2 regions of the Allobosea sp. NPDC055594 genome follow, and region 1 is predicted to be linked to the other one. Evidence: riboswitches for the same ligand, from Rfam matches in the RefSeq annotation. Region 1 holds a riboswitch; the other holds the start of a gene.
What was found. A riboswitch is a leader RNA that binds a small molecule or an ion and turns the genes downstream of it on or off. The one in region 1 is predicted to bind thiamine pyrophosphate.
Positions count from the first base shown of each region.

Region 2: it holds a riboswitch for thiamine pyrophosphate, as region 1 does, so the genes downstream of both, thiB (thiamine ABC transporter substrate binding subunit) here and thiC (phosphomethylpyrimidine synthase ThiC) in region 1, are expected to answer to the same signal.

Region 1 covers NZ_JBSHIO010000004.1:195,773-200,135, reverse strand. The annotation lists gene ACWGRX_RS10475 (hydroxyethylthiazole kinase) at 12-761, opposite strand; gene thiC (phosphomethylpyrimidine synthase ThiC) at 758-2,635, opposite strand; TPP riboswitch at 2,717-2,821, opposite strand; gene ACWGRX_RS10465 (hypothetical protein) at 2,928-3,128, opposite strand; gene ACWGRX_RS10460 (hypothetical protein) at 3,214-3,414, opposite strand; gene ACWGRX_RS10455 (hypothetical protein) at 3,489-3,782, opposite strand; gene ACWGRX_RS10450 (OmpA family protein) at 3,918-4,363, opposite strand, start outside.
Region 2 covers NZ_JBSHIO010000008.1:64,437-68,799, forward strand. The annotation lists gene ACWGRX_RS17155 (branched-chain amino acid ABC transporter substrate-binding protein) at 1-229, shown strand, start outside; gene leuB (3-isopropylmalate dehydrogenase) at 328-1,437, opposite strand; TPP riboswitch at 1,559-1,670, shown strand; gene thiB (thiamine ABC transporter substrate binding subunit) at 1,728-2,747, shown strand; gene ACWGRX_RS17170 (ABC transporter permease family protein) at 2,752-4,287, shown strand; gene ACWGRX_RS17175 (thiamine ABC transporter ATP-binding protein) at 4,280-4,363, shown strand, end outside.

The DNA of each region.
Region 1 (4,363 bases):
CGCGGCGGGTATCACCCCGCCAGATGTTGCGCCAGCGTCGCCTCGTCGATGCCGGCGAGGGCGTCGACGAGCTCGACCGCGAAGCTACCGGGTCCACGCGCACGTTCCGCGGCGATTTCGCCGGCTATGCCATAGGCCGTCAAGGCCGCCGCGGCGGCGACGGCCGGGTCCGCTTCGACGGCGCAGCAGGCCGCGATCAGCGCCCCCGCCGCGCAGCCGACGCCGGTGACCTTGGTCATCAGCTTATGGCCATGGGCGACCGAGAAACGCGCCGCGCCGCTCTCGATCCGGTCGACCTTGCCGGTGGTGACGCGGGTCACCCCTTCGGCAGCGGCAAGATCGAAGGCGAGCGCCGTCATCTCGGTGGCGTTGCCGCGCACGACGAGGTTCGGCAGGCGCAGCACCTCGCGGGCGATGTGCAGGCGCAGCGGCGAGAGCTCGACGAATACCGGGTCGAAGACCAGGGGCTTGCCGCGGTCGCGCGCCACCTCCAGCAGCTTCGGGATCGCGAGCTCGCTCTCGGCGTTGATCGTGCCGATATTGATCAGGATCGCGCCGGCGCCCTCGGCCATCGCCGCGACCTCGTCGACATGGATCGCCATGGACGGGATCGCGCCGAAGGCGAGCAGCATGTTCGCCGTGATGTTCTGCGCCACCGTGTTGGTCAGGCACTGCACCCGCGGGCGGCTTTCCGCCACGCGGGCGAGGACCGAGGCGACGCGCGCAGCATCGAGCCGGTCCATCGCCATGACCGCGCTCATTCGGCCGCCGGCAAGTAGAGCTGAGCTCCCTTCTTCAGGAACTCCTCCGACTTCGCCGCCATGCCTTCGCTCGCCATCGCCTCGAGCGCAGCCCGCTCGTTCTCGCCCATCGCCAGCACCTCGGCGCGCAGATCCTGAGTGATCTTCATCGAGCAGAACTTCGGCCCGCACATCGAGCAGAAATGCGCGACCTTATGGGCGTCCTTCGGCAGCGTCTCGTCGTGGAACGACCGCGCCGTGTCCGGGTCGAGCGCCAGGTTGAACTGGTCCTCCCAGCGGAAGTCGAAGCGGGCACGCGACAGGGCATCGTCGCGCAGCTTCGCCGCCGGATGGCCCTTGGCGAGGTCGGCGGCATGGGCGGCGATCCGGTAGGTGATCACGCCGGTCTTGACGTCGTCGCGATCGGGCAGGCCGAGATGCTCCTTCGGCGTGACATAGCAGAGCATGGCGCAGCCGAACCAGCCGATCATCGCCGCGCCGATGCCGGAGGTGATGTGGTCATAGCCGGGCGCGATGTCGGTGGTCAGCGGTCCCAAAGTGTAGAACGGGGCTTCGCCGCATTCGCGCAGCTGCTTGTCCATGTTCTCCTTGATCTTGTGCATCGGCACATGGCCGGGGCCCTCGATCATCACCTGGCAGCCCTTGTCCCAGGCGACCTTGGTGAGCTCGCCCAGCGTCTCCAGCTCGGCGAACTGGGCGCGGTCATTGGCGTCGGCGATCGAGCCTGGACGCAGGCCGTCGCCGAGCGAGAACGAGACGTCGTATTTGCGCATGATCTCGCAAATCTCGTCGAAGCGCTCGTAGAGGAAGCTCTCCTTGTGATGCGCCAGGCACCAGCGCGCCATGATCGAGCCGCCGCGCGAGACGATGCCGGTCACGCGGCTGGCGGTCAGCGGAACATAAGGCAGGCGCACGCCGGCATGGATGGTGAAATAGTCGACGCCCTGCTCGGCCTGCTCGATGAGGGTATCCTTGAACACCTCCCAGTCGAGCTTGATCGGGTCGCCGCCGACCTTCTCCAGCGCCTGGTAGATCGGCACCGTGCCGATCGGAGCCGGCGAGTTTCTGAGTATCCAGGAGCGGATGTTGTGGATGTTGCGGCCGGTGGAGAGGTCCATCACCGTGTCGGCGCCCCAGCGGATCGCCCAGACCAGCTTCTCGACCTCCTCGGCGGCGCCGGAGGTCACGGCGGAGTTGCCGATATTGGCGTTGATCTTGACCAGGAAATTCCGGCCGATCGCCATCGGCTCCAGTTCCGGATGGTTGATATTGGCCGGGATGATGGCGCGCCCGCGGGCGATCTCCTCGCGGACGAATTCCGGGGTGACGAATTCGGGCACCGAGGCGCCGAAGCTCTCGCCATCGGCATGGCGTTCCTTCGCGCCTTCCAGCATGGCGGCGCGGCCGAGATTCTCGCGATGGGCGACATAGATCATCTCGGGGGTGATGATGCCGGCCTTGGCGAACTCGTACTGCGTCGCCATCTGGCCGGGCTTGGCCTCGAGGATCGGGCGCTGCGCCGGGCAGGCCGGGACCAGGTGCTCCTCCGAGATGTTGCCGTTGTCGGCGGCGGTGACGGCGCGGCCGGGCACGGTCGCGAAGCCGCGCGCATCGAGCCAGGCGCGGCGCGGCTGCGTCAGGCCGGCATTGAGGTCGATCTGCACATCGCTCTCGGTATAGGGGCCGGACGGATCGTAGATGCGCACCGGCGGCTCGGCATCGGTGGTCAGCACCACCTCGCGGAAGGGCACGCGCATTTCGGGATGCTCGGGCGCCGCGACATAGATCTTGCGCGAGCCGATGATCGGCCCGGTCGTCACGCTTTGCGGCGCGGCCTTGACTGAATTCTTCTGGGGCTTGGTATGGGCGTTCATGGGATCTCCCCCTTGGTCCAAGGTTCAGGAGATCCGGGTGTCTGGACGGTCCAGTCGCTGTTAAGCGGCTACGGAAATAGGGCGTAGGCCGCGTTCCAGTCCCTCCGCCGGTATGACCCGGATCAGGTTCGACGGGTTCGGCGTCGGACGCCATCTCAGCTCTTGCGAGCACCCCTCGGAACGAAACGGAGGTTAGAGGCGCTCGAGAGAGGAAGCAAGCCGGCCTTGGGCCGGCGGCCATGTGATGGCGGCATGGGCGAAGGCCGGCGCTGCCGCTTGCGATCGGCTCGGCTCAGACGGTGACGTCGAGATGCTCGCCCTGGCCGAAGGGGAGGGCGGCCTTCTGCTCGGCGATGCTGCGCTCCAGCATCTCGACGAGGCCGCGCTGGGCATCGTCCAGCTCTTTCTGCATTTCGCTCTGCTGCGTCGGCTGGGGCCGCTCATTGGGCCGGATGACGAAGCTTTCGGCGATCAGAAAAGACGAGTCGCTCATGCTCTCCTCCCTCGTATTGGAGGATAGGGAGCGAGCCTTACCCGAATCTGAATCAGAAACCGCGCGTTGCGGCAGACGGCGCCGATCAGGCGGTCACGTCGAGGTTGCCGCCCTGCCCGGTCGGCAGCGTGGCCTGCTGCTGCTCGGCTGCCTGCTGCAGCATCGCGACCACGGCCTGATCGGCCTTTGCGTTCTGCTTGAGCATTTCGAGCTGCATGGTCTGCTGCGTCGCGGCCGAGCGCATGCTGACCAGACTCTGGGCGATCGCGGCCGACATTTCGCTCATGGCAAACTCCTCGCCGCGACCATAGGCGGCGAGCCCTTACGCAAATCTGAATCCTCGGCGGCGCTCCAGAGCGATTAGGGTGCGATGATCGATGGTACGCCCCGGGGCATCGGCAGATTGCGGTTCGGCGCAGGCGCGCCTTGGCGGTCGCGCGACATCTGCTCGCGCTCCCGCTGGACCTCGGCGCGTTCCGGCGCGGGCTCGCGCTGCTGAACTTCCTCGGCATTGGGCGCCATCGGCACGCCGGGCGCACGCTCGCGCTGTGCCGTCGGCGTCCGGGGGCTGGATTGTTCTTGTCCGGCTGCCGCTTCGGCGGCGATCAGCCCGATGAGCACGAGACCCGTCAGGAACCAGAATGATCTGCGCATGGAGCCCTCCTGCGCGCTTGGCCGGTCGTCTGCGGAATCCGGCCCGACGATCAAACGCCCAGCGGCGGCGAAGGTTCCATCGCAATTTCAGGCGAAGGCCCGGGCGTCCGCGAGGAAAGCGCCCGGGCCGTGCCCTCACCGCGCGTTCTGGCCGGTGAGCAGCGGGGTGATCCGGCGCAGCGTCACGCGCCGGTTCTCGCGCGAGTCGCCTTGCGTCTGGACCTTGAGATATTGCTCGCCATAGCCCTGGGTCGTCAGGTTTTCGGCCGGCACGCCGAAATCGCGGGTCAGGATCTCGGCGACCGACTGGGCCCTGCGGTCCGAGAGCGAGAGATTGTCGATATCGGAGCCGACCGCGTCGGTATGGCCCTCGACCAGGAAGACCTCGTTCGGCATGCGCTCGACCGCCTGCATCACCGCCTGCGCCAGCACCCGCAGGCGCTGGGCCTGGTCGGTGCCGACCGTCCAGGAACCGGAATCGAAGTTAATCGTGTCGACATCGACGCTGCGCATATGGGCGCGCAGATCAGGCGAGTAGCGTACCTCGTCCAGCGTGTAGCGGCGCGGCACCGGGGCGACCG
Region 2 (4,363 bases), on a different contig from region 1:
GGCCGAGGCCTTCACGCTCAATGCCTATGCCGCCGTGGAAGTGCTCAAGGCCGGCATCGAGAAGGTGGGCAAGGCCGACAGCGCCACAGCCGTCGCGACCGCGCTGAAATCCGGCATGACCGTGCCGACCGCGATCGGCAAGCTGTCCTACGGCAAGAATGGCGACCTCAGCTCGCCGGCCTTCTCGATGTTCAAATGGGAAGACGGCAAGATCGTCTCCGTCGACTAACGAAAAAGGGCCGGTGCGGAAACCTCTCCGCACCGGCCCTGATCTTGAACCGATATGCGCGGCCCCGGCCGGGACCACGCATACGGCGATAAATCGCCTCAGCCGCGGGCTTCGAGCGCCTTGATGATGGCCTCGCCCATCTCGGTGGTCGAGACGGCATTGGCGCCGGGCGCCGCGATGTCCTTGGTGCGGGTGCCGGCACCCAGCACATCGGCGATCGCGCCTTCGAGACGGTCGGCCGCTTCGCCGGCACCGAAGGAATAACGCAGCGCCATGGCGAAGGAGCCGATCATCGCGATCGGGTTGGCGAGCCCCTTGCCGGCGATGTCGGGGGCCGAGCCGTGCACGGGCTCGTAGAGCGCCTTGCGCTTGCCGGTCGCCGGATCCTCGGCACCGAGCGAGGCGGAGGGCAGCATGCCGAGCGAGCCGGTCAGCATCGCCGCGACGTCGGAGAGGATGTCGCCGAACAGGTTGTCGCAGACCACGACGTCGTACTGCTTCGGCCAGCGCACCAGCTGCATCGCGCAATTGTCGGCGAGCACATGCTCGAGCTCGACATCCTTGTACTCCGCAGCGTGCAGCGCGGCGACCGTCTGCTTCCAGAGCACGCCGGTCTTCATGACGTTGTGCTTCTCGGCCGAGGAGACCTTGTTGCGGCGGGTGCGCGCCAGCTCGAAGGCGACGCGCGCGATGCGCTCGATCTCGCCGGTGGTGTAGAGCTGGGTGTCGACGCCGCGCTTCTGGCCGTCTTCGAGCGTCACGATCTCCTTCGGCTCGCCGAAATAGACGCCGCCGGTGAGCTCACGCACGATCAGGATGTCGAGGCCCTCGACCACTTCCGGCTTCAGCGACGAGGCCGAGGCCAGCGCCGGGTAGCAGATCGCCGGACGCAGATTGGCGAACAGGCCGAGATCCTTGCGCAGACGGAGCAGGCCGGCCTCGGGGCGGTGCTGATAGGGGACATCGGCCCATTTCGGCCCGCCGACCGCGCCGAAGAGCACGGCGTCGGCTTCCTGGGCGAGCTTCATGTCGCCTTCCGAGATCGCCGCCTTGTGGACGTCATAGGCCGAGCCGCCGACGAGGCCGCGCTCCATCGAGAAGGACGCGACGCCCTGTTTCTCGAACCAGGAGACGATCTTCTCGACCTGGCCCATCACCTCGGGGCCGATGCCGTCGCCGGGGAGCAGCAGGAGCTTGTGGTTCGCCATGGTCGCCTCTCGGAATGCTGTTCTCTTCAGGGCCTTCGCGCCCCTGCGCGCTGGTTACGGGCGGAAGCCCGGCGAAGCAAGCCGCAGGCTGGACTTGGGCGCCGCGGAAGCCTATCCCTGACGGGCCTCAACGGGGTGCCCGGCAGCCGGGCTGAGAGGGGCGCATAAGGGCGCCACGACCCGTAGAACCTGATCCGGGTCGTGCCGGCGGAGGGATTGAGCATCGTCGCCCGCAGCGGGCGACGCACAGCCCTCCCCGTCAGAACCCCAACGATGCATGCGGGGACGTCATGACTGGTCTGAGCGGCAGAACGGGCCTGATCGCCGGAATGCTGGCAGCACTGCTCTTCGCAGCGCCGGCGCTGGCGCAGGAGAAGCCGGCGCTGAGCGTCTACACCTATTCCTCCTTCACCGGGAAATACGGCCCCGGCGCCAAGGTCAAGGCCGCCTTCGAGGCGCAGTGCCAGTGCACGCTGAACTGGGTCGCTGCCGACGATGCCGGCTCGCTGCTCGCCCGGCTGAAGCTGGAAGGCGAGACGACCAGAGCCGATCTCGTACTCGGCCTCGACATGAACCTCGCCGCCGAAGCGAAGGCGACCGGCCTGTTCCAGCCGCATGGCCAGGACAGCACGACGCTCACCCTGCCGACGCCTTGGACCGACGATACGCTTCTGCCCTTCGACTGGGGCCATCTCGCCTTCGTCTACGATTCCACCAGACTCGCAACGCCGCCGCAGAGCCTGAAGCAGCTCGTCGACGACCCCAAGGGCCCGAAGCTCGTGCTGCAGGACCCGCGCACCTCCGCGCCCGGCCTCGGCTTCCTGCTCTGGATGCGGGCGGTCTATGGCGACGAGGTCGACGCGGCCTGGGGCAAGCTGAAGCCGCGCATCGTCACCTTCACCAAGGGCTGGTCGGAGGCCTATGGCCTGTTCCTCAAGGGCGAGGCCGACATGGTGCTCTCCTATGCGACCTCGCCCGCCTATCATCTCGGCGCCGAGAAGAAGACGCAGTACAAGGCCGCGCCCTTCACGGAGGGGCACTACCTCCATGTCGAGCTCGCGGGCATGACGCGGGCGACGAAACAGCCCGAGCTGGCGAAGCGCTTCCTCGCCTTCATGCTCTCCGACGCCTTCCAGTCGCTGATCCCCGAGGGTAACTGGATGATGCCGGCGAAGCAGCCGGCAACCGGCCTGCCGACCTCCTTCGCCGAGGTGATCAGGCCGGAGAAGACGCTGCTGGTCGCGCCCGAAACGGTTCGCAGCCAGCGCCGGGCCTTCATCGACGCCTGGCTCGCCGCGACGAGCCGCTGAGACCTTGCTCCGGCCGGCCACGCTCACCGCACTCGCGATCCTCGCCCTCGCCTGCGGCTCGCTCATCGGCCTGGCGCGGGCCGGCTCCGACTTCGCGTCCCTGCTGACGCTCGGTCCCTATCTCGCGCGCTTGCTCGCCTCGGCCGGGCTGCAGGCGGCGCTTTCGACGCTGCTTTCTCTATTGCTGGGCACCGCGCTCGCGCTCGCCCTGTTGCGCCGGTGCTTTCCCGGCCGCGAGCTGCTGCTCGCTTTGCTCACCACCGCCGCGGTAGCGCCCACCATCGTCATCGCCTTCGGCGTGGTCGCGATCTATGGCCGCTCGGGGCTGTTGGGCTCGCTCATGCGCGGCATCGGCGCCGAGCCGCCCTCGATCTACGGGCTCCACGGCATCGTCCTCGCCCATGTCCTGATGAACATGCCGCTGGTGACGCGCGCTTTGCTCCACGCCTTCGAACGCGAACCAGGCGAGCGGCGCCGGCTCGCCTCGGCCCTCGGCTTCACCGCCGCCGATTGCTTCCGGCATCTCGACTGGCCGGTGATCCGACGCGAGGCGCCGGCGCTTGCCGTCCTCGTATTCCTGCTCTGCTTCACCAGCTTCGCCATCGTGCTCTCGCTCGGCGGTGGGCCGGCCAATGCGACGCTGGAGGTCGCGATCTATGAAGCCGTGCGCTTCGAGGCGGACTTCGTCCGCGCTGCCGCTCTAGCTGGCCTGCAGCTCGTGATCTGCCTCGGCCTCGCCGCAAGCCTCAGCGCACTGACGCCGCGGGCCCGCGCCGAAGCCGGCGCCGGACACCGCGCGCCGCGGCCCGATCTTCGCACCATGCGCGGCATCGATGCAGGCGTGCTTGCCCTCGGCACGGTGCTGGTCGCGCCACCGCTCCTCAGCGTCGCGAGCGGCCTCGCTCATCTGCCGAGCCTCGCCTCCGCGGAGTTCGTCCGCGCCGCCGCAACCAGCGCCGTCATTGCCGTCACGGCCGGGCTGCTCGCCTGCCTGCTCGCTCTGCTGCTCGCCAGCAGCGCGCGCCGGTTGCCGCAGCGCTCGCGCCTGCCGGATCTCGCCGCTTTCGCCCTGCTCGGCCTGCCGCCCTTCGCCTTCGTCGCCGGGCTCTATGTCCTGCTGCGCGGCCTCGCCGACCCCGCTTCGCTCGGCCTGGTGCTGGTGCCGCTGGTCAATGCGCTGATGGCCCTTCCTTACGCCTATCGCCTGCTCGCTCCGGCGCTCGCCACCAGCGCGGAGCGGCATGGTCGGCTGGCCGAGAGCCTGGGACTCGCCGGCTGGAACCGGCTGCGCCTCGTCGAATGGCCGGCGCTGCGCGGCGCACTCGGCGCCGCCTTCGCCTTCGCCACGGCGCTCTCGCTCGGCGATTTCGGCGTCATCGCTTTGTTCGGCGGCCCGGAGCTGACCACCCTGCCCTATCTGCTCGCCAACCGCCTCGGCGCCTATCGCATCGACGAGGCGGGGGCTCTGGCGCTGGTGCTCGTCCTCAGCGCCGGCGGCCTTGCCTTCCTGACCCAGCGCTGGAGCGCGCGCCATGCTTGAGATCGCCGGCCTCGCCTTGCGCTATCCCGGCTTCGCAGCACGCTATGAGCTGACGGTACCCACCGGCGCGCTCTGC